Regions from separate parts of the Mesorhizobium sp. M1342 genome, predicted to be linked through region 3. Evidence: predicted binding sites of a transcription regulator. Region 3 holds the regulator's gene; each other region holds the start of a gene.
What was found. The regulator HrcA, encoded in region 3, represses chaperone genes, less so after heat shock. The targets are predictions, from matches to a motif close to GTTAGCACTCNCNNNNNGNGAGTGCTAAC.
Positions count from the first base shown of each region.

Region 1: the regulator HrcA is predicted to act here: its motif matches at 3,361-3,389, upstream of groES (co-chaperone GroES).
Region 2: the regulator HrcA is predicted to act here: its motif matches at 2,146-2,174, upstream of groES (co-chaperone GroES).
Region 4: the regulator HrcA is predicted to act here: its motif matches at 3,866-3,894, upstream of NKH06_RS03180 (co-chaperone GroES).

Region 1 is NZ_JAMYLI010000011.1:35,256-40,899, forward strand. Features, by position in the region: gene NKH06_RS13200 (nuclear transport factor 2 family protein) at 1-8, opposite strand, end outside; gene NKH06_RS13205 (OsmC family protein) at 25-471, opposite strand; gene NKH06_RS13210 (TetR/AcrR family transcriptional regulator) at 590-1,198, shown strand; gene groL (chaperonin GroEL) at 1,281-2,936, opposite strand; gene groES (co-chaperone GroES) at 3,001-3,297, opposite strand; gene NKH06_RS13225 (class I SAM-dependent methyltransferase) at 3,531-4,325, opposite strand; gene NKH06_RS13230 (ATP-grasp domain-containing protein) at 4,398-5,249, shown strand; gene NKH06_RS13235 (TetR/AcrR family transcriptional regulator) at 5,317-5,644, opposite strand, start outside.
Region 2 is NZ_JAMYLI010000014.1:176,054-181,697, reverse strand. Features, by position in the region: gene groL (chaperonin GroEL) at 66-1,733, opposite strand; gene groES (co-chaperone GroES) at 1,797-2,093, opposite strand; gene bioZ (3-oxopimeloyl-[acyl-carrier-protein] synthase BioZ) at 2,524-3,507, opposite strand; gene NKH06_RS16850 (adenosylmethionine--8-amino-7-oxononanoate transaminase) at 3,504-4,769, opposite strand; gene bioD (dethiobiotin synthase) at 4,769-5,404, opposite strand; gene NKH06_RS16840 (8-amino-7-oxononanoate synthase) at 5,401-5,644, opposite strand, start outside.
Region 3 is NZ_JAMYLI010000037.1:124-5,767, reverse strand. Features, by position in the region: gene cysK (cysteine synthase A) at 1-917, opposite strand, end outside; gene NKH06_RS28235 (LysE family translocator) at 1,095-1,712, opposite strand; gene NKH06_RS28230 (PQQ-dependent sugar dehydrogenase) at 1,824-3,176, opposite strand; gene NKH06_RS28225 (hypothetical protein) at 3,275-3,472, opposite strand; gene hrcA (heat-inducible transcriptional repressor HrcA) at 3,497-4,579, opposite strand; gene rph (ribonuclease PH) at 4,778-5,494, shown strand.
Region 4 is NZ_JAMYLI010000002.1:307,352-312,995, reverse strand. Features, by position in the region: gene NKH06_RS03195 (YeiH family protein) at 1-1,022, shown strand, start outside; gene msrC (free L-methionine (R)-S-oxide reductase MsrC) at 1,035-1,532, opposite strand; gene groL (chaperonin GroEL) at 1,789-3,414, opposite strand; gene NKH06_RS03180 (co-chaperone GroES) at 3,448-3,810, opposite strand; gene NKH06_RS03175 (hypothetical protein) at 4,061-4,309, shown strand; gene NKH06_RS03170 (DUF1488 family protein) at 4,306-4,572, shown strand; gene NKH06_RS03165 (hypothetical protein) at 4,601-4,792, opposite strand; gene NKH06_RS03160 (hypothetical protein) at 4,798-5,001, opposite strand; tRNA gene NKH06_RS03155 (tRNA-Cys) at 5,192-5,267, opposite strand.

The sequences.
Region 1 (5,644 bases), on a different contig from region 3:
TGTGTCATCTTCTTTCTCCTGGCTTCATTGGCCTTTGGTGGCTTCGACGAGTGTTGCCTTGAGGGTGATCTGGGACACGCCGGCAAGGGCCCGCGAGACGAGGCAGCCCGCCTTGGCGGACTGTGCAAGGCGCTCGAATTCATCTTCGGCAAGTCCCGCGACCTCTGCCTCGGTTTCGAGTTCGATGCGGGTGATCGTCGGACCGGCAGCGGTTGCGCCAAGATGCACCTTGGCGACGGTGCTGATGCTTGTCGGAACATGATTGGCGTTGCCCAGTATGGCGCTCAGCGCCATCGAGAAGCAGCCTGCATGCGCTGCGGCGATCAGTTCCTCCGGATTGGTGCCCGGACCGTTCTCGAAACGCGACGGGAAGGAATAGGCGCCTTCGAAGACGCCGCTGCCGAGCCGCAACCGTCCCGAACCTTCCTTCAGCGTCCCCTGCCATTTGGCCGAGGCTTCACGAATTGTCATTGTCGTTCTCCCTTCGCATGGCATTCCTCAGGTATATATAGACTGATCTACATATTATGTAGACCGATTGTCATATTCTGCGCAAGGCCTATAATGATTCCTGCTGACAGAGGTTGACATGGCCAACGACACCCGCACCCGCATACTCGAGACGACTGGGCTGCTGCTCAGGCAGCGCGGCTATCACGGCACCTCGCTCAACGACATATTGAGCGCCAGCGGCGCACCGCGGGGCTCGCTCTATTTTCATTTTCCCGGCGGCAAGGACCAACTGGTCATCGAGGTGACGCGCGCTAGCGTTGCCGACGTGACGGAGAGGCTGGGCGAAGCGCTGGCTGCCGAAAAGAATCCGGCGGTGGCCGTCCATCATATCTACCAGTCGGTGGGGCGCATGCTGGAAGACAACCAGTTTTCGCTCGGCTGTCCGGTCGCGCCTGTCGTGCTGGACTCGCCCACCGACGTGCCGGAACTGGCGGAGTTGTGCCGCTCGGCCTTCGAACAGTGGATAGGCCTGCTGCGGGACGCCTTCGTCAGGGCGGGGGTGCCCGAGCGCCGCGCGCATGCATTGGCACTGCTGGTCGAATCGTCGCTGGAAGGACTGATGGTGATCGCCCGCGCCACCCGCGACCGCGCTCCGATACAGGCCGTGGCCGATGAAGTGGCGGCGCTGATCGAAGCCGCGGTGCTTGCCGGCGAGGTAAAGCAACGCGCGGATGCCGCCGTCTGAGAGGCCACGACGACCGCTGCGCAAAACAAAAAGGGCGGCATCTCTGCCGCCCTTTCCGTATCTGAAGGCTGATAGGGCTGGATTAGAAATCCATACCGCCCATACCGCCCATGCCGCCGCCCATGCCGCCAGGCATGCCGCCGCCGCCAGCCGACTCCTTCTTCGGAGCCTCCGCGATCATGGCTTCGGTGGTGACCAGCAGGCCGGCGACCGAGGCCGCGTCCTGGAGAGCCGTACGGACAACCTTGACCGGATCGACGATACCCATGGCGATCATGTCGCCATATTCGCCGGTCTGGGCGTTGTAGCCGAAGGTCAAGCCCTTGTTCTCAAGGATCTTGCCGGCAACGATCGATGCTTCCGCACCGGCGTTGGCCGCGATCTGGCGGGCCGGAGCCTGCAGCGCACGACGAACGATGTTGATGCCGGCGGCCTGGTCGGCGTTGACGCCGGTGGCCTTGATGTTGGCCGAAGCGCGCAGCAGGGCTACGCCACCACCAGCAACGATGCCTTCTTCGACGGCCGCGCGGGTCGCGTTGAGGGCGTCATCGACGCGATCCTTCTTTTCCTTGACCTCGACTTCCGTCGCGCCGCCGACGCGGATCACCGCAACGCCGCCGGCGAGCTTCGCCAGACGTTCCTGCAGCTTCTCCTTGTCGTAGTCCGAAGTGGTCTCTTCGATCTGCTGCTTGATCTGGGCGACGCGGCCCTGGATCTCGGCCTTCTTGCCGGCGCCGTCGACGATGGTGGTGTTCTCCTTGGAGATCGACACCTTCTTGGCGCGGCCGAGCATGTTGAGGCCGACGTTCTCGAGCTTGATGCCGAGGTCTTCCGAGATGACCTGGCCACCGGTGAGGATGGCGATGTCTTCCAGCATGGCCTTGCGGCGATCACCGAAGCCCGGCGCCTTGACGGCGGCGATCTTCAGGCCGCCACGCAGCTTGTTGACGACCAGCGTGGCCAAAGCCTCGCCTTCGACGTCTTCCGAGATGATGAGCAGCGGCTTCGAGGTCTGCACGACGGCTTCGAGAACCGGCAGCATGGCCTGGAGGTTGGACAGCTTCTTCTCGTGCAGGAGGATGTAGACGTCCTCGAGCTCGGCAACCATCTTGTCGGCGTTGGTGACGAAGTAGGGCGAGAGGTAGCCGCGGTCGAACTGCATGCCTTCGACGACTTCGAGTTCGGTCTCGGCGGTCTTGGCTTCTTCAACCGTGATGACGCCTTCGTTGCCGACCTTCTGCATCGCTTCCGCGATCATCTTGCCGACCGACTCGTCGCCATTGGCCGAGATCGTGCCGACCTGGGCGACTTCCTCGGAGGTCTTGATCTTCTTGGCAGCCTTGCCGAGAGCCGCGACGACTTCGGTCACGGCCAGATCGATGCCGCGCTTCAGGTCCATCGGGTTCATGCCGGCGGCAACGGCCTTGTGGCCTTCCTGGACGATCGACTGTGCCAGAACGGTCGCGGTCGTGGTGCCGTCGCCGGCGATGTCGTTGGTCTTCGAAGCAACTTCGCGGACCATCTGCGCGCCCATGTTCTCGAACTTGTCTTCAAGCTCGATTTCCTTGGCGACGGTGACGCCGTCCTTGGTGATGCGCGGGGCGCCGAACGACTTGTCGATGACGACGTTGCGGCCCTTGGGGCCGAGCGTGACCTTCACCGCGTCGGCGAGGATGTTGACGCCGCGCAGCATGCGCTCGCGGGCATCACGGGAGAATTTTACGTCTTTGGCAGCCATTTTTAGCTCCTGGCAGGGGCTTTGATCGAGCCCGGGAATTCAGTTGACGGGGAAAGGCCTGATATCAGCCGATGATGCCCATGATGTCGGATTCCTTCATGATCAGAAGGTCTTCGCCATTGAGCTTGACTTCGGTGCCCGACCACTTGCCGAACAGGATGCGGTCGCCGGCCTTGACGTCCAGCGGGACCAGCTTGCCAGCTTCGTCACGAGCGCCGGAGCCGACAGCGATGATCTCGCCTTCCTGCGGCTTTTCCTTTGCCGTGTCGGGGATGATGATCCCGCCAGCGGTCTTGGATTCGGATTCGACCCGGCGAACGACCACGCGGTCATGAAGCGGGCGGAACTTCGACTTTGCCATTTTTTCTTCCTCGATGAGAACGGTGAGAAACAGTTCCTCCATCCGGCGGCGCCGGACATATGAGTTAGCACTCACCAATGGAGAGTGCTAACGTGGCGCTGAAATAGGCTGACGGCTTTTGAGAGTCAAGGTGCGCGAAGGCCGCGATGCGAGCGAAATTTTTCTCATGCTGCCGCACGATTTAACAAAGCCTGGGTTGCGCCTGCCCCGGCTCGAGCGCCGTCCTGCTATCTTCAGTGTCTTGGCGCCCGCAGCACCAACAGCGGGCATCGCTCGGCGAGCCCATAGCTCCCGGTCAAAGCGATGCGAACATCACCAAAGAACGCTTCCGCCTCGCTCGCCAATGCAGTCGCCGGCGCGAAGGTGTAGATGGCCGGCGAGTTCCGATAGACATCGATGGTGCCGATGGTGGGCAGGTCCCAGCCCGTGCGAGCCGAAAGCTCTTTGCGGTCAGGAAACAGTGCATCGAACCTTTCCGCGATCGTCCTGACCGGAATGGCATGGTCGGGCGCGTCGCCCGTCGCGGTCATTGCGACGCGCCATTTGAGTTCGTGGAAGGTCGAGACACCGCCCGACAGTGCAAGCGCCCGCACCGCCGCCGGATCGTCCGGTGTTTCGGGACCGGCAAAGAGACGCAGTCCCGCTCGGCCGCCGGTGCGCAGTACGCCGGCGATCGCCGCAAATAGCGCCCGGCGCGCGGTTGAAAGGCCGAGCGCCGACAGGCAGCCATCGCCGATCACCGCATCTATGCTTGCGTCCGACACCGGCAAGTCGAGCCAGTCGCCGTTGATTGCCTTTCGCAACGCGGTGTCGCCTGGCCAGATACCGGCGATCATGTCGGAGGATTCGTCGACGGCCATCATCGTCGTCCCGAGCCCGGCGAGTTCCGGCGTCACGCCGAGCAGAATGACGTGCGCCTTCGAAAGGTCGAGCTCACGCTCATAGGCCTCAACCGCTTCCGCTGGCGGCCGCAACGGTGGCCCGAGCAACTGCCAGTGCCCTCGAATGGCATTCCAATGGTCGGTCATCCACACCCCCAAGCCGGCATTGTATTTGCAGGCATAATGGAGGACGCTGATGAAGCCAAGCTCGGGGGGCGCATGACACGCATCGCGGTTATTACGCATGAGTTCGACAGGTTCGAACGCCGGCGTGGCCTGCTGTTTCGCCGCCGGAGCTCCTATATGCTTTTCGGTTTGCTGGAGGAACTGAAGCGACGCGGTCATTCCGTCCGCATAATCCCCGGAACGTCGGCAAAGCCGGAGGCCGACATCGCGGTGCTGCACGTCGATGCGACTGTGACGCCCCCCGAATATGTCGAATACGCACGCGCTTTTCCCTTTTGCCTGAACATCGGAGCCGCCGACATCTCCAAGCGACGCGTCAGTGGCGCGGTGATCGGCAAGGAGGACGACTGGCAAGGACCGGTCATCGTCAAGAGCAATCTCAACAATCTCGGGATGCGGGAGCAAGCGCTCAACCGGCGATCGCTGCGAGCCGGGAAGCCGAAGCCGTTTCCCGGCGTCGAGCTCATCGAGGGTTATCGCGTCTATGCATCCCTTTCGGATGTTGCGCCGGAGGTCTTCGACCGCAGCGATCTCGTCGTCGAAAAATTCATTCCCGAGCCGGAGGCGGACGGCTTTGGAGCCCGCTTCTGGATATTCTGCGGCGAGCGCGAGCGCTGCACCCGCCATGTCTCGCCGCAGAGCCTCGTCAAGGGCGACGACACGATCCGACGTGAGCCGGTTCCGGTTCCCGACGAGCTTCGCACGTTGAGGCGCCGGCTTGGCTTTGACTACGGAAAGTTCGATTTCGTCATGCATGAGGGCAGGGCGGTGCTGCTTGATGCCAACAAGACGCCCGGTGGCGCCCGCAATCTTTCTGCGTTTCTCGCTGCCGGCAATGCCAATCTTGCCGACGGCTTCGAAGCCCTTGTCCGCCAGGTCGCATAGCGGGCGTTCTGATGCTTGCGATGCCCGACACCTCTCATTCGCGGCAGCTTGCTGACGATCGCCACGGCTACAAAAACAGCCGCAGCTGGGTGTGAATGATAGACCGGTAATCCTCGATGGTCTGGCGGCTTTCCGGTTCGCCCTCGGCGAGCGCCAGGCGCACCACGCCGCCGGCGAGCTGGAAGATCAGCAGAACCATGCGTTCGAACTGCTCGCGCCTCTCGGGCTTGAGCAAGGCGATGACGTGGTCGCAGAACATTTTGGCTTGGTACCGGGTTTCCGCGATGTCGAGGTTCTTGAGTGCCTTGTCGGCCTGGATGGCGTTCTGCAGATCCTGGATGGCCGGATCGCCGGCGACACGGCTGAGATAATCATCGAGCAGCCGGTCAGCGGCC
Region 2 (5,644 bases), on a different contig from region 3:
TTCGGCACACAAGGAAAGGGCGGCATTGCTGCCGCCCTTTCCCCTGTAGGTTGATAGGGGCTGGATTAGAAATCCATGCCGCCCATGCCGCCCATGCCGCCCATACCGCCGCCGCCCATGCCGCCAGGCATGCCGCCGCCGCCAGCCGACTCCTTCTTCGGAGCCTCCGCGATCATGGCTTCGGTGGTGACCAGCAGGCCGGCGACCGAGGCCGCGTCCTGGAGAGCCGTACGGACAACCTTGACCGGATCGACGATACCCATGGCGATCATGTCGCCATATTCGCCGGTCTGGGCGTTGTAGCCGAAGGTCGCGCCCTTGTTCTCAAGGATCTTGCCGGCAACGATCGATGCTTCCGCACCGGCGTTGGCCGCGATCTGGCGGGCCGGAGCCTGCAGCGCACGACGAACGATGTTGATGCCGGCGGCCTGGTCGGCATTGACGCCGGTGACCTTGATGTCGGCCGAAGCGCGCAGGAGAGCGACGCCGCCGCCTGCAACGATGCCTTCTTCGACGGCCGCGCGGGTCGCGTTGAGGGCGTCATCGACGCGGTCCTTCTTTTCCTTGACTTCGACTTCCGTGGCACCGCCGACGCGGATCACCGCAACGCCGCCGGCGAGCTTCGCCAGACGTTCCTGCAGCTTCTCCTTGTCGTAGTCCGAAGTGGTCTCTTCGATCTGCTGCTTGATCTGGGCAACGCGGCCCTGGATCTCGGCCTTCTTGCCGGCGCCGTCGACGATGGTGGTGTTCTCCTTGGAGATCGACACCTTCTTGGCGCGGCCGAGCATGTTGAGGCCGACGTTCTCGAGCTTGATGCCGAGGTCTTCCGAGATGACCTGGCCACCGGTGAGGATGGCGATGTCTTCCAGCATGGCCTTGCGGCGATCACCGAAGCCCGGCGCCTTGACGGCGGCGATCTTCAGGCCGCCACGCAGCTTGTTGACGACCAGCGTGGCCAGGGCCTCGCCTTCGACGTCTTCCGAGATGATGAGCAGCGGCTTCGAGGTCTGCACGACGGCTTCGAGAACCGGCAGCATCGCCTGCAGGTTGGACAGCTTCTTCTCGTGCAGGAGGATGTAGACGTCCTCGAGCTCGGCAACCATCTTGTCGGCGTTGGTGACGAAGTAGGGCGAGAGATAGCCGCGGTCGAACTGCATGCCTTCGACGACCTCGAGTTCAGTCTCGGCGGTCTTGGCTTCCTCAACCGTGATGACGCCTTCGTTGCCGACCTTCTGCATCGCTTCGGCGATCATCTTGCCGACCGACTCGTCGCCATTGCCGGCGATCGTGCCGACCTGGGCAACTTCCTCGGAGGTCTTGATCTTCTTGGCAGCCTTGCCGAGCGCCGCGACGACTTCGGTCACGGCCAGATCGATGCCGCGCTTCAGGTCCATCGGGTTCATGCCGGCGGCAACGGCCTTGTTGCCTTCCTGGACGATCGACTGCGCCAGAACGGTCGCGGTTGTGGTGCCGTCGCCGGCGATGTCGTTGGTCTTCGAAGCAACTTCGCGGATCATCTGCGCGCCCATGTTTTCGAACTTGTCGGAAAGTTCGATTTCCTTGGCGACGGTGACCCCGTCCTTGGTGATGCGCGGTGCGCCGAACGACTTGTCGATGACGACGTTGCGGCCCTTGGGGCCGAGGGTGACCTTCACCGCGTCGGCGAGGATGTTGATGCCGTGAAGCATGCGCTCACGGGCATCGCGGGAGAATTTTACGTCTTTGGCAGCCATTTTTTTACTCCTGGGCATCTCGCCCGAAATTCAGATTTGATGGTGCGAAGGAAAGGCCTGATATCAGCCGATGATGCCCATAATGTCGGATTCCTTCATGATCAGAAGGTCTTCGCCATTGAGCTTGACTTCGGTACCCGACCACTTGCCGAACAGGATGCGGTCGCCGGCCTTGACGTCCAGCGGGACCAGCTTGCCTGCTTCGTCACGAGCGCCGGAGCCGACGGCGATGATCTCGCCTTCCTGCGGCTTTTCCTTCGCCGTATCCGGGATGATGATCCCGCCGGCGGTCTTGGATTCGGATTCGACCCGGCGAACGACCACGCGGTCATGCAGCGGCCGGAAATTCGACTTTGCCATTTTTGGATGTCCTTGGTGCGGATGTTGAACGGTTCTCCGTTGCCGGAGCGTGCTTAGCACTCAGCGGAAGCGAGTGCTAACGCGGCAATGAGATAAGCCGCATGCTCCTGCTAGTCAAGACGAAAGAGCAAAGAGCAAAGAGAAAAGAGCAGACAGCAAAGAGAAGAGAGCAAAGACCGTGTAAGCATCGAGCCTTTTATGTGAACAATGTCGGGTATCAGACATATATGGGGCGGCTCACCCTTTGTATTTGAGCTTTATTCAGATGGCACGAATGATGCAACAGGTGATGCATTTGATCTCATCCAGAGGCTCGCACGGGGTCGTGCTGCGTCAGCTCGGTCATGTCGAGCTTCAGAAGGCCATTTTGGCATTGGTTCTGTTGCCCTATTCCCATTCATGACCAGTCCTGCGCGCGTGAGCCGGCCGGCTAGATTCCAACCACGAGAGCGCCGCCGCTGAGACCCGCACCCGCCGCCGACAGAAGGATTTTCTCTCCAGGCTGGAATGGCTCCGTCTGGTTGGCGAGCGAGAGCGACAGCGGGATCGTCGCGGCCGAAGAGTTGCCGTATTCGGCAATCGTCTTGACAATTGCTTGGTCCGCGATGCCGAGGTTCCTCCCGACCGCGTCGAAAATCCGAGTATTGGCCTGATGGGGCACGAACCGGCCGAGATCGTGTGGCCGCACTCCGGCAGCGGCTAGCGCGCTTATCGAGCAATTGGTCATCATCTCGACGGCCTTTGCGAACACTTCGCGGCCGTCCGTCATCCTCATTCGGGTTTGCGCGAGATCGAGGTCACCGTGGAACGGCTTGTTGCTTCCTCCTGCGGGAATCTGGATCAGCCCGTATCGCGAGCCGTCCGAAGCCACCGAGGCACCGAGAATGCCCCGATCAGCATCATCGCACTGACCGATCACCAGGGCGCCGGCGGCATCGGCAAACAGGACCGAGCTTGCGCGCTCGGCTGGATTGATGCGGCGGCTGAGGATATTGGCGGCGATAACAAGGCTCGCTTTGCCGTGCAGGCGGGTAAATCCGTCCGCAAACATCAGCGCATAGATGAAGCCGGCGCAGGCGCCTGTCAGATCCACCGCGCCTGCGCTGCCAAGGCCAAGCTTGTGTGCGACCAGCGGCGCGCTCGGCGGCAGAAGATGGTCGGGCGTCGAGGTGGCAAGCAACAGCAGACCGATGTCGTGGCGCGCAATACCGGCGTTCGCCAGCGCCATGTCGCCGGCCTGCGCAGCAAGACCAGACAGCGTGTCTTCGTCGGTTGCCCAGAAGCGCGACCGTATCCCGGTACGCCTTTCGATCCAGCCTGGATCAAGACCGAGATTGCTCTCGATTTCGGCATTCGCCACCTTTCGCCCAGGCGCATGATGGCCAAACCCGAGAATGCGCGACGACTTGCTCATGGCCTGGACCCGAAGCGTTCGCCCGCCTCCTCAATGGCGTCATAGAGTCGCTCGAGCTCGTCGCCGGTGATGCAATAGGGTGGCAGAAGGTAGAGGACATTGCCGAGCGGGCGCACAAGTAGCCCTCGCTCGAGGAAGAAAGCGCGCAGTTTCGGTCCGATCTCGGCGAGATAACCTGCGGAACCGGTTCGCAGGTCGAGCGCCGCGATCGTGCCGGTCGCCCGGCAGTCGGTGAAGAAGCTGTTGTCGCGAAAGCGTCGAAGCCCGGTGGCCTGCATTGCGCTCAAGGCCGCAATGCGCTCGGCCACCGGCTCGTCCCGCCAGATCTCGACATTGGCAAGTGCTGCCGCGCAGGCAATCGGGTTGGCAGTGTAGGAGCTCGAATGGAAAAATGTCTTCTTCCGGTCCTCGGAATAATGAGCCTGGAAGATGGCATCGGTGGCAAGCGTTACGGCCAGCGGGATGGCGCCGCCGGTCAGGCCTTTCGAGGTGCACAGGATATCTGGAGAGATCGATGCCTGCTCGCAGGCGAACATGGTTCCGGTCCGCCCCCAGCCGGTCATCACTTCGTCGGCGATCAGCAGCGTGCCGGAGGCCTCAGTGATCTTCTTCAATTCGGCCAGAACTGAAGCCGGATACATCAGCATGCCGCCGGCGCCCAGCACCAGCGGCTCGACGATTAAGGCTGCGGCTCGTCGATCGCGGGTCACAGCCTCTAAACGATCCAGCGTCTCTTGCTCGCGCCCCGCTGCCGGAAAGGGGATGGTGGCGACCTCGAACAGCAAGGGTTCGTAGGCGGCGTTGAACACGCCACGCGCACCGACGCTCATCGTGCCGATCGTGTCGCCATGATAGCTGTGATCCATGACGACGATGCGCGAGCGTGGGGCGCCGATATTGCGGAAATAACCGAGCGCCATCTTCAGCGCTACTTCGACCGAGGTCGAGCCACTGTCGGAATAGAACACCCAGTCGAGTCCAGCGGGAGCGAGGCCGACAAGCGCCTTGGCCAAGCGCTCTGCCGGCTCGTGCGTGAAGCCCGCAAAGATAATCTGGTCGAGGCTCGACGCGGTTGTCTCGATTGCCTTCATGATGCGGGGATGGCGGTGGCCATGTGTGACGACCCACCAGGAGGAGATGGCGTCCAGGATGCGGGCGCCGTCGGCCCTGCGGAGATAGGCGCCTTCAGTCCGGACGATTTCTGGGATCGCAGGCTCGAGCGCGTGCTGGGTGAAGGGATGCCACACATGAGACTGCGACATCAGTCACCTCCAGTAATCGAGGCGAAGGCGAAGCCGGCAATCATTGCGTCCCTCAGTGTCTTGCCGGTCAGCAGATCGAGGTGCGGCAGCCTGCCGAGCTGCGGCGCACCGCTGAATTCCACGATGGTCCGTTGCGTATCGGCCATCTCATCGCCGATGAAAGCGATGCCGGCCAACGGGATGGATCGGGCGCGGAGCGCCTCGATCGAGAGCAAGGTGTGGTTGATGGTGCCGAGCGTGGTGCGGGCGCACAGAATAACGGGCAGCCGCCATTCAGCGAAGATGTCGATGAGCCTTGTGCGCCGGTTAAGCGGCACCATCAGGCCGCCGGAGCCTTCGATGACGAGCGGCGTCGGTAGGACGGGAAAAGCAAGATCGGCAGCCTTGATCGCCACGCCGTCGATCTCGGCCGAACGATGCGGCGACAGCGGGCTCCGCAAGCGGTAGGCTTCCGGCAGCACGCGCTCTGAGGGCAAGCCGGCAAGCCGCGCGACCACTTCGCTGTCGGTCTCGCCGTCGAGGCCCGATTGCACCGGTTTCCAGTAAAAGCCGTCGAGCAAACCGGCGAGCCCAGCCGCAAACACGGTCTTGCCAACTCCCGTGTCGGTTCCGGTGATGACGATGCGTTGGGTCATACCGCCTCCGGTGATGTTTGGGCCAACACCTCGACCAGCGCCTCGACCATGGCGGAAATGTCGGCTTCGCCGATATTGAGCGTCAGTGAGATGCGCAGCCGCGACGTGCGCACGGTCGGAGGACGAATACCGCGTATGTCGAAGCCGCGGGCCTGCAGGCGCGCCGCCACTGCCATGGTGCGCCTGATATCGCCGATTACGAGGGGCTGGATCTGCGAGCCGCTGGGTATCACGCCGCAG
Region 3 (5,644 bases):
ACCACAAGGTTCTTGCCCTTGTTCTCCGGCCGCGAGCCGACGACGATGGCTGCCTGCAAGGCGGCGCCCGACGAGATGCCGACCGGCACGCCTTCGAGGCGGGCGACGAGGCGGGCATTGGCCACGGAATCCTCGTTCGACACTTTGACGATCTCGTCATAGATCGTCGTGTCGAGGATTTTGGGCGCAAAGCCGGCGCCGATGCCCTGGATCTTGTGCGGGCCGGGCTGGCCGCCCGACAGAACCGGCGAGGAGTCCGGCTCGACGGCGACGACATACACGGAGGGCTTGCGCTTCTTCAGCACCTGGCCGACGCCGGTGATGGTGCCGCCGGTGCCGATGCCGGCGACGAAGATATCGACTTCGCCGTGCGTATCGTTCCAGATTTCCTCGGCTGTCGTCGTGCGGTGGATTTCCGGATTGGCCGGATTCTCGAACTGCTGCGGGATGATCGCGTTGGGGATCGTCGCTGCCAGTTCGTCGGCCTTGGCGATGGCGCCCTTCATACCTTTCGGGCCTTCTGTCAGCACCAGCTCCGCGCCGAGCAGCGCCAGCATTTTCCGGCGCTCGATCGACATCGTTTCGGGCATCGTCAGGATCAATTTGTAGCCCTTGGCGGCAGCGGCGAAGGCAAGCGCGATGCCGGTGTTGCCAGACGTCGGTTCGATCAGCGTGGTCTTGCCGGGAGAGATCTTGCCCGACGCCTCCAGCGCCTCGATCATCGCCACGCCGATGCGGTCCTTGACCGAGGCGATCGGATTGAAGAATTCGAGCTTGGCGATGAGATTGGCGACGATGCCCTTTTCCCGAGCGAATTTGTCGAGCCGCACCAGCGGCGTGTCGCCGATCGTGTCGGTGATGGAATCGTAGACGCGGCCGCGGCCGGGCACGCGGGCTGATGTAACGGGCTTGTTCATTGGTTTCGCTCCCAGAATTTCAGGCAAGTGGATTTGCGGGCAACATAGGACCTTCGACCGCGCAAGATAGACTGTCGATTGAAAATATCCGAGTGGGACCTGTGTCTAAAACAGTGCCGTCTCGGAAAAGCATTTCCCGCAAAGGCCTGTTTGCGAAATGCTTTGGCCGAAAGCCCGCTATTGGCGGGCGGCAATCGCTGCAGCGGCACCGACCATGAAGCCGGCAGCCGTACGGTTCAGCGCCTTGAGCGCGCGCGGCGACTTCAGGAACCAGCGCGCCTTGGCGGCCAGCGCCAGATACGGCACCAGCACCACCAGAAGCACGACGACCGTCAGCGCGACGAGAATGCCGTAGTCGGCCAGCGTAATGGTTTTCAGGTCGACGATGGTCGGCGTGATGGCGAGATAGAAGATCATCGTCTTCGGATTGCCGAGCGTGACAGTCAGGCCGGCGGCAAAGCTCGACAGCAAGCCGCCCTTGCCTTTTCTGGCCTCGACGGTCTCGGGCGTGATGCCGCTGTTCCAGAAGCGCCAGCCGAGGAAGGCGAGATAGGCGACGCCGAGCCATTTGATGGCCAGGAAAACCATGCCGAAACTCTGTGCAACGATGGCGAGGCCGAGCACCACAGCGGTCAGATAGGTGATGTCGCCAACCATCAGGCCAAAAGACATCGCCAGCGACGAGCGGAAGCCGGAGCCGAGCGCACGGGCGACCAGCGCGGTGATGCCGGGACCAGGAATCGCGGCGGCGATGCCGAGAGCGGCGCTGTAGGCGAGGAATCCGGTGAGGGTCATGGTTGCGGCCTTGCGCGACGCTGCTATCACGGCATCCTATCGCACAAAGCCCGGCGGGCGTGAATTCCCTGGAACTCGGATTCGATTGCACCACGCCTGTGCGAGTTGCGCTCAGGAACGACCGTCGCCATGGGTGACACGCCAGATGGTGCCGTTACCGTCCTCGGTGACGATCAGCGCACCATCCAGGGCCACCGCCACGCCGACCGGCCGCCCCCACACCTCGCCGTTTGAGACGACGAAACCGGTGATGAAATCCTCATATTCGCCGGTTGGCTTGCCGTCCTTGAACAGCAACCGCACCACCTTGTAGCCGGTCCGGTTGCCGCGGTTCCATGAACCGTGCAGAGCGACGAAAGCATCGCCCTTGTATTCAGCCGGAAAGCTCTTCCCCTCGTAGAAGGCAATGTTGAGCGGCGCCGAATGCGCCTGCATCAGCACATCGGGAACGGTCGTTTTGCCGGCAAGATCGGGGCGCTCACCCTTGTGGCGAGGATCCTCATTGTCGCCGATATAATACCACGGCCAGCCATAGAAGGCGCCGTCCTTGATCACGGTCGCGTATTCGGGCGGCACATTGTCGCCAAGCGCATCCCGTTCGTTGACGACGCACCACAGCGCGCCGGTCGCCGGCTGCACGGTCATGCCCGAGCAGTTGCGCAGGCCGGTGGCAAGGATGCGGCCATTCTTGCCATTGGGATCGAAGGCCAGGACGCCGGCGCGGCCGTCCTCGGATCCCCATGTGGCGCCGAGCGGCTGCGACTTCGCCCAGGCGTCGAGGCCGCCCTTCGGTTCGTTGCCCATGCGCTCGGCGACATTCGATCCCGAGCCGACCGACAGATAAAGCGTCTTGCCATCCGGCGAAAAGGCGATGTCGCGGGTCCAGTGATGATTGGCGGGGATGTTGCCGACCATGGTTTCCGGATCGCCGGAGGCCTTCAGGTCGCCATTGCGGTAGGCAAAACGCACGATGCTGTCGCTATTGGCGACATAGACCCATTGCGGGTCAGCGCCTGGCGGATAGAAGGCAATACCATAGGGCTGGTTGAGATTGCCGGCAAAGATGCCGTCCTGCGCAGGCTTCGCACTGCCTTCGGCCAGACGGTAGATGCGGACTTGGTTGGCCTCGCTGTCGGCGACGAACAGGTCGCCATTCGGCGCGACGCGCACGACGCGTGGATTGTCGATGCCCGATGCAACCAGCTCGGCCGAGAACCCCGGCGGCAGTTGCAGCTTCGCGTCTGCCGGCATGTCCGCAACGCCGGCGCTGTTCGAGGTCGACCGGGTGGCATAGGGCTTAGGCAGATCGTCCGGTCTGATCAGGCGGCGTGTGCCCGGCTTGTCCGCTCGCCAGTCGCCGAATGCGGCCGCGCCTTTGAGCACCGGATCGTCCGCCTGCTGGGCGAATGAAGCGGTCGAGAGAAACAGTGCGGCGGAAATTGCGGGGCCGGTAAAACGCATCATTCGGTCCTCCAATGTTTGGGCGTGAGAACAGGAACGAGCGGTCTCGTCGATCGTTCCACGGCACACGATGAGGTGGAGGAAGCTTCCGGTTTCCCGGCTCAGGTCCCGGCGGCGTAAAAATCGTCGTCGAGGCGTTTTTCCAACTCGACGAGGTCAGCCGGCAGCGGCAATCCCATGGCGCGCATTTCCTGCAGTTTTTCACGCAACTGCTCCTGGATCTCGTGCTGGTCCTCCGGCTGGTTGACCATCTCCTCCAGCAGCAGGCTGATCCGGGCCTTGAATTCTTCGAGCGCCATCGTCGTCTCCTCGGTTGGATCAGCTCAGCGCAGCATGCGGGAAATCAGCTGCGCCGTATAGTCGACCATTGGGACGATGCGCGCGTAGTTCAGCCGGGTCGGGCCGATGACGCCGAGCGCGCCGACGACGCGGGCATCCTTGTCGCGATAGGGCGCGACAACCAGCGACGAGCCCGACAGCGAAAACAGCTTGTTTTCCGAGCCGATGAAGATGCGCACGCCCGAGCCCTGCTCGGCGAGGTCAAGCAACTGGATAAGCCCGTCCTGCGTCTCCATGTCCTCGAACAAATGGCGCAGCAGTTCGATGTCGGCCTGGGCGGTGACGTTTTCGAGCAGATTGGCGCGCCCGCGCACGATGAGCCGTGCCGGCAGGCCACTGTCGGCGCCGGCCCACACCGCCAGCCCCTTCTCGACCAGGTCCTGCGACAGCGTGTCGAGCGCGGCCCTGGTCTCTTCCTTGATGCGGGCGATCTCGATCCGCGCCTCGGCAAGCGTTCGGCCGCGTATATGGGCGTTGAGGAAATTTGAGGCCTCGTGCAGTTGCGAGACGGTGATGCCGGCAGGCAGCTCGACGACGCGGTTCTCGACGTCGCCATTCTGCGACACCAGCACCGCCAGCGCCTTGGTCGGTTCGAGCTGGATGAATTCGATGTGCTTCAGCGCCACCTCGTTCTTGGCGGCCAGAACCAGGCCGGCGCCGCGCGACATGCCCGACAGCATCTGGCTGGCCTCGGTCAGCATGTGCTCCAGCGTCGCGCCCGAGCCGGACGCCCGAACCTGTGCCTCGATGGCGCGGCGCTCCTCGTCGGAAAGGTCGCCAAGCTCCATGAAGGCATCGACAAAGAAACGCAGGCCGGCCTGCGTCGGCAACCGGCCGGCCGAGATGTGCGGCGCGTAGATCAGGCCGAGATGCTCGAGATCGCTCATCACGTTGCGGATGGTCGCCGGCGACAGCGAGGACGGCAGGATACGCGACAGGCTGCGCGAGCCCACCGGTTCACCGTCCCTGAGGTAGGAATCGACAATGCGCCGGAAGATGTCGCGGGAACGCATATCGAGCGACTGAAGCGCGGGCGACTGCGAAGCGGGATCGACTGCCTTGGTCATACGGCCAAAAACCTCCGGCCCAACGATATAGACTTACACTGCACCCGCGCAACCCGGTGTCTTTGTGAGATCACCCGGTGTCTGTGTGAGATCACCCGGTGTCTGCGTCAGATCGTCAGGCCATTTTCCTTTGCGCCACGCGTCCCATGCGGTTACAAGCCGGCCAAGATTCCGAAAAATGACAAGAAAGCAGCCTGAATGCGCCCTTCCAAACGCCAATTGGACGAAATGCGTGCCATCTCCTTCGAGCGCGGCGTCTCCAAGCATGCCGAAGGCTCGTGCCTGGTGAAGTTCGGCGACACGCATGTCCTGTGCACGGCCAGCCTTGAGGAAAAAGTGCCTGGCTGGATGCGCAATTCCGGCAAGGGCTGGGTGACGGCCGAATACGGCATGCTGCCGCGCTCGACCGGCGAGCGCATGCGCCGCGAGGCTTCGGCCGGCAAGCAGGGCGGCCGCACGCTGGAAATCCAGCGGCTGATCGGCCGCTCCCTGCGCGCCGTGGTCGATTTGCAGGCGCTGGGCGAGCAGCAGATCACCGTCGACTGCGACGTCATCCAGGCCGATGGCGGCACCCGCACCGCATCGATCACCGGCGGCTGGGTGGCGCTGTATGACTGCCTGCGCTGGATGGAAGCGCGCCAGATGGCCAGCGTCGCCAAGGTGCTGAAGGACCATGTCGCTGCGATCTCCTGCGGCATCCATGACGGTCAGCCGGTTATCGACCTCGACTATATCGAGGATTCCGCGGCCGGCACCGACGCCAATTTCGTCATGACCGGCAAGGGTGGCATCGTCGAGATCCAAGGCACCGCCGAGGGCGAGCCTTTCTCCGAAGAGCAGTTCGCGGACTTGATGGGCCTGGCCAAGAAAGGCATCCAGCGGTTGGTGAGTTTGCAGCAGATGGCAGTGGCTTAGGATTAAATGCCGAGCTTGAACACCCCCCTCTGCCCTGCCGGGCATCTCCCCCGCAAGGGGGGAGATCGGATGTCGTTTCGGGCTTCGCTAATCTCTAACGTTGCAAAGGGCGCGGCGATGCGGAGGCTGCCAATCTCCCCCCTTGCGGGG
Region 4 (5,644 bases), on a different contig from region 3:
CGAAAAGCGCTTTTCCTGCTGATCTGACACCAAGGCGGAAATCCCTCAACTGGAATGGCATCGTCCCCGGCGTCGTCCTTGTCACGATGATCACGGCTGTTGCCTTCTCGGCCCGCAATGTCTCCGGCGTCGCCTTGTTCAGCCCGATGATCCTGGCCGTCGTTGCCGGCATGATCCACTCCAACGTGCTCGGCACACCGGTGCACGCCAAAGCCGGTATCGCATTCTCGCAAAAGCGCCTGTTGCGCTTCGCCATCGTGCTGCTCGGCTTCCAGCTGACGCTCGGCCAAGTCGTCTCGATCGGCGCCGGCGGCGTCGGCATTGTCGCGGCCACGCTTGGTGCCACCTTCGTTTTCACCATCACGCTCGGTCGGCTGATCGGCGTCGACGCCAAGCTGGCGCAGCTGATCGCCGCCGGCACCTCGATCTGCGGCGCCTCGGCTATCGTCGCCACCAACATCGTCACCGATGCGCGCGACGAGGACGTCACCTACGCCGTCGCCTCGATCACCTTGTTCGGCACCGTCGCCATGCTCGGCTTCCCGCTCATGGCGCCCATGCTCGGCCTCGACCAGCACGCTTTCGGCCTGTGGGCAGGCGCCTCGATCCATGAAGTGGCGCAAGTCATCGGCGCCGGCTTCCAGAACGGCACCCAGTCCGGCGAGATCGCCACCGTCGCCAAGCTGACCCGCGTCGCCATGCTGGCGCCGATGGTCGTCGCGCTCGGCCTGATGGCGCGCCGCAGGAGCAGCAGTGAGGTGGCGGCGCGGCCGCCCATGCCGTGGTTCGTCGCCGCCTTCGTCGCCATCGTGGCGCTGAACAGCCTCGTCACCGTGCCGGCCGAGGTGAAATCGGCAATGGCGCTCGCCACCACCATCATGCTGACCATGGGGCTGGCCGCCATGGGCCTGCAGGCCGACATCTCGCAGTTGCGCTCACGCGGCCTGCGCCCCTTGGCGCTCGCCTTCTCGGCCTTCCTGTTCATCGGCTGCTTCAGCCTGCTGCTGGTGAAATTCGCCTAGTCTAAACCGGGCCTAGTCCTCGAACGAACTCGCCGCGGCATAGATCGCCGCCAGCGTCTCGATGCCGGCCTGGTCGGCCTTGTCGAAGCGGCCGGGCAGCGGGCTGTCGAGATCGAGCACGCCGAAGACGCCTTCATCGTCCTCGAGCAGCACCACCAGTTCCGAGCGCGAGTCGGCATCGCAGGCGATGTGGCCGGGAAAATCATGCACGTCCTTGATCAGCATCGAGGTGCCGAGTTCGACCGCCGTTCCGCACACGCCCTTGCCGACGGCGATGCGCATACAGGCCGGCTTGCCCTGGAACGGCCCGAGCACCATTTCCTCGTCCGACTGCAGGAAATAGAACCCGGCCCAGTTGAGGTCCGGCACCATCTGGAAGATGAGTGCTGCGGTGTTGGCGGCGTTGGCGATCGAATCGCGCTCGCCGTCGAGCAGCGCCTTAAGCTGAGTGGCGAGGTCGCGGTAGAACGCGGCCTTGTCTGAGGTGTCGATGGCCTTGGCCGCAAACATGAACGTGTCTCCGTATCGAGGATAGCTGTTCGTCCGATCGCTTGCCAAAGTCGGCGAGCTCCGCGACCAGACGGCCGCCCGCACAGTCTAGCGTGGATTGCGTCCCCTCCGAAAGCCGCAAGATCAGGGGTGCCTCCCGGCGCTGAGCCGGACGGCAAGGCAGCTATGCGTAAACTTTGCGATCATCTTGAGAATCATGACGGCCCCGATCGGGGCCGTCATTCACCTCTCAAAGAGATCGGACAAGTCCCGGGTTTTAGTAGCCGCCCATACCGCCGCCGCCCGCCGGGGCAGCGTCTTTCGGCGGGATGTCGGTGATCATCGCTTCGGCGGTGATCAGAAGGGCTGCGATCGAACCGGCATCCTGCAGTGCGGTGCGCACCACTTTCGCCGGATCGACGATGCCTGCCTTGATCATGTCGACATAGACCTCGTTCTGGGCGTCAAAACCCTGATTGTGGTCCTTGCTGTCGGTGAGCTTGCCGACGACGATCGAGCCTTCAACGCCGGAATTCTCGGCGATCTGGCGGATCGGCGCTTCGAGCGCCCGCAGCACGATCGTGATGCCGGCCGTGACATCGGCATTGGCGCCGGTCAGGCCGCCAAGCACCGAGCGGGCACGCAGCAGAGCCACGCCGCCGCCGGGCACGATGCCTTCTTCAACCGCCGCGCGGGTGGCGTTCAGCGCATCGTCGATGCGGTCCTTCTTTTCCTTGACTTCCGACTCGGTGACGCCGCCGACGCGGATGACGGCAACGCCGCCGGCGAGCTTGGCCAGTCGCTCCTGCAGCTTCTCCTTGTCGTAGTCGGAGGTCGTCTCTTCGATCTGGCCCTTGATCTGGGCGACACGCGCCTGGATCGTCGCCTTGGTGCCGGCACCGTCGATGATCGTGGTGGTGTCTTTCTCGATCAGCACACGCTTGGCGCGGCCGAGCATCTCGATGGTGACGTTTTCAAGCTTGATGCCGAGGTCCTCGGAGATCATCTGGCCTGATGTCAGCACGGCGATGTCTTCCAGCATCGCCTTGCGGCGATCGCCGAAGCCCGGCGCCTTGACGGCCGCGACCTTGAGGCCGCCGCGCAGCTTGTTGACGACCAGCGTCGCCAGAGCCTCGCCCTCGACGTCCTCGGAGATGATCAGCAGCGGCCTGCCGCTCTGCACCACCGCTTCGAGGATCGGCAGCATCGCCTGCAGATTGCCGAGCTTCTTCTCGTGGATGAGGATGTAGGGCTCTTCCAGCTCGACGCGCATCTTGTCGGCATTGGTGACGAAATAGGGCGAGAGATAGCCGCGGTCGAACTGCATGCCTTCGACGACGTCGAGTTCGGTCTCTGCGGTCTTGGCTTCCTCGACTGTGATGACGCCGTCATTGCCGACCTTGTCCATCGCCTTGGCGATCATCTCGCCGACGCTGGCATCGCCATTGGCGGCGATGGTGCCGACCTGTGCGATCTCGGCCGACGACTTGACCTTCTTGGCGCGCGCCTGGATTTCCTTGACCACGGCGGAAACCGCCTGGTCGATGCCGCGCTTCAAATCCATGGGGTTCATGCCGGCGGCGACCAGCTTGGCGCCTTCGCGCAGGATCGAGGCGGCCAGCACCGTGGCGGTGGTGGTGCCGTCACCGGCGAGGTCGTTGGTCTTCGAGGCCACTTCGCGCACCATCTGGGCGCCCATGTTCTCGAACTTGTCGGCAAGCTCGATTTCCTTGGCGACGGTGACGCCGTCCTTGGTGATGCGCGGCGCGCCATAGGCCTTGTCGATGATGACGTTGCGGCCCTTGGGGCCGAGCGTGACCTTCACCGCATTGGTGAGGATCTCGACGCCGCGTAGCATGCGGTCGCGCGCATCGGTGGAGAATTTGATTTCCTTGGCAGACATGATTTTTATCCAGTTCGTTCGGAGAAAATGAGGTCAGGCAGCTTTCTTGGCGGCCACGGTCTTGTCGGTTGCAGCCGTCTCGCCCTTGTCGATGATCCCGGTCTCGCTCTTGTCGATGACGCCCATGATGTCGGCTTCCTTCATGATCAGAAGGTCCTCGCCGTCGATCTTGACCTCGGTGCCCGACCATTTGCCGAACAGGATGAAGTCGCCGGCTTTGACGTCGAGCGGAACAAGCGCGCCGTTTTCGTCGCGTGCGCCAGGCCCGACGGCGATGACTTCGCCCTCCTGCGGCTTTTCCTTGGCAGTGTCGGGGATGATGATCCCGCCCTTGGATTTGATATCGCCTTCGGCGCGACGAATGACGACGCGGTCGTGGAGTGGCCGAAATTTCATGGGAACTTTCTTTCTGGGGCCGGCACAGGCGGCCACGCCCCTCCTCTATAGACGCGTTGGCACTCGATAGATAGGAGTGCCAAAAATTATTCGCGGACCATATTAAATATTCAAAAGTATTATTTCAGCTGGCCGTTTCGTGATATCCGCAGAATGTCAAATAATTCAAAAGATTGAATTTTGCCGATCGAGTGCCTATTTATCGGACAAGTTCACTTTCACGATTTCAGGCACAAGGGAGATTTCTTCGATGGCCGAAGGCAATCAGACGATCATGGAAAAAGCTGAAGCCCGCTTTGTCGACAAGCAGAAGAAGACAGCGGAGAAAAACAAGGCGACCGCCGAATATATGTCCGAGGCAAGAGCCAGGGAAATCAAGACGGCAAGGCTGAGGGAGCTTCGGCTGGCCAAGGAAGAGGCCGATCGTGTCGCCGAGGCCCTCAATCCGACGCCGAAGAAGAAGCGGGTGACCAAGAAAGCCACGGAGGCCAAGACATGAGCCTCACCTTTCCCAACCGCAGCCGCAGCTATGACGAAGCGGGCCAGCGCATTCGTTTCGTTGGCCATGACGGCATGTTCCAGATCTCGTTTTCCGTCGCTGCCGACGCCATGGCCAAGATGCGGCCGGGCACAGCTGCCGACGAAGCCGGTTATCTCCAGACATTCGACACCGAGAGCAGCGCCATCCGCGAGGTGGCGTCGAAGGCCTATGACCGCACCCGCAAGAGCATGTATGTGCTGACGGCGGCCGATTTCGGCTGAAATGGCGGCGAGTTGGCGCTGACCGCGATCAGGTCTTGCGCTCGGCCCTTTCGCGGCGTCTGACGTCGCGGACATTCATCTGCACGACCATGTCCTCGGCCTCGCGCGGCCCCATCCCGACCATCACCTTTTGCCGGACAACCGCAGGCTGGCCGGTGAAGACATCGATGATGCTCCAGCTCTGGGGAAGCTCCATGCGCAGCGTGTAGCGGTTGGCCATGGCGGTCAGCCTTGCATCGTGAAAAACACGGCGCCCAGGATCAGCACCGTCCAGGCGACGACCGACAGTTTCAGCACCATGCCGCCATGCACGGCCAGAAGCTTCCGCAGGTGCGGCACACCTGCCGACGAGACCGGTGCCGCCGCCAAGGCGACAGGGGCCTTGAGGCCAAGTTTTCCAAAGACGGGCAGCAGCGACGGTTCACGCACGAAAGGCCTCGAATGTCAGGGAAAAGCGAAGCAAGAACGCTCGCACCCCTTCCATAGCACTTTTTTCGCGAGCGCCTGCATGCCAAATTCAAGACAGGACTGCTTTGACGGCCAGTCCCTACTGCATTCGCAACACACAATCTATTCGTGGGAACTGACTGCGCCCGGGGCAGATTGGGACGCCAAATTTTGGAGGCCTCGCCTCGGGATCGAACCGAGGCTTCAGAGATTTGCCGTCTCCAGCGTAGCCGCTCCGCCACGAGGCCATGGCTGTGAAGTAGCGGCCAAATATTTACGGAAAGGTTAATCCCGAGGGATTGTTCAGAATTTTCGGGGTCGAGTTTCAGAGCGTTCGCCAGCCAACCTTGCCGGGTCTCGCTTCCGGCGCAGAGTTGAAATCCTTCACGCCCCAAGCGGCAGCCCGCCCCGTCTCGACCGAGGGCCTCCAGCACTGCGACTGACGTTCTTCCCCTGAGCTACGCGCTTCCGAGGCTGCTTTTACCCCGCGTTGCATTTCGGAGGAGAGGAGCGGAGGCCAACCAACTTTTCCCCTTGAACAGCGATTCGATCTGGCTTAGCTTCATCTGAGAAAAGGTTTTCTCAAACAATCGTCGTCGGGCTCGGCCACCTGCCGGGCCTTATC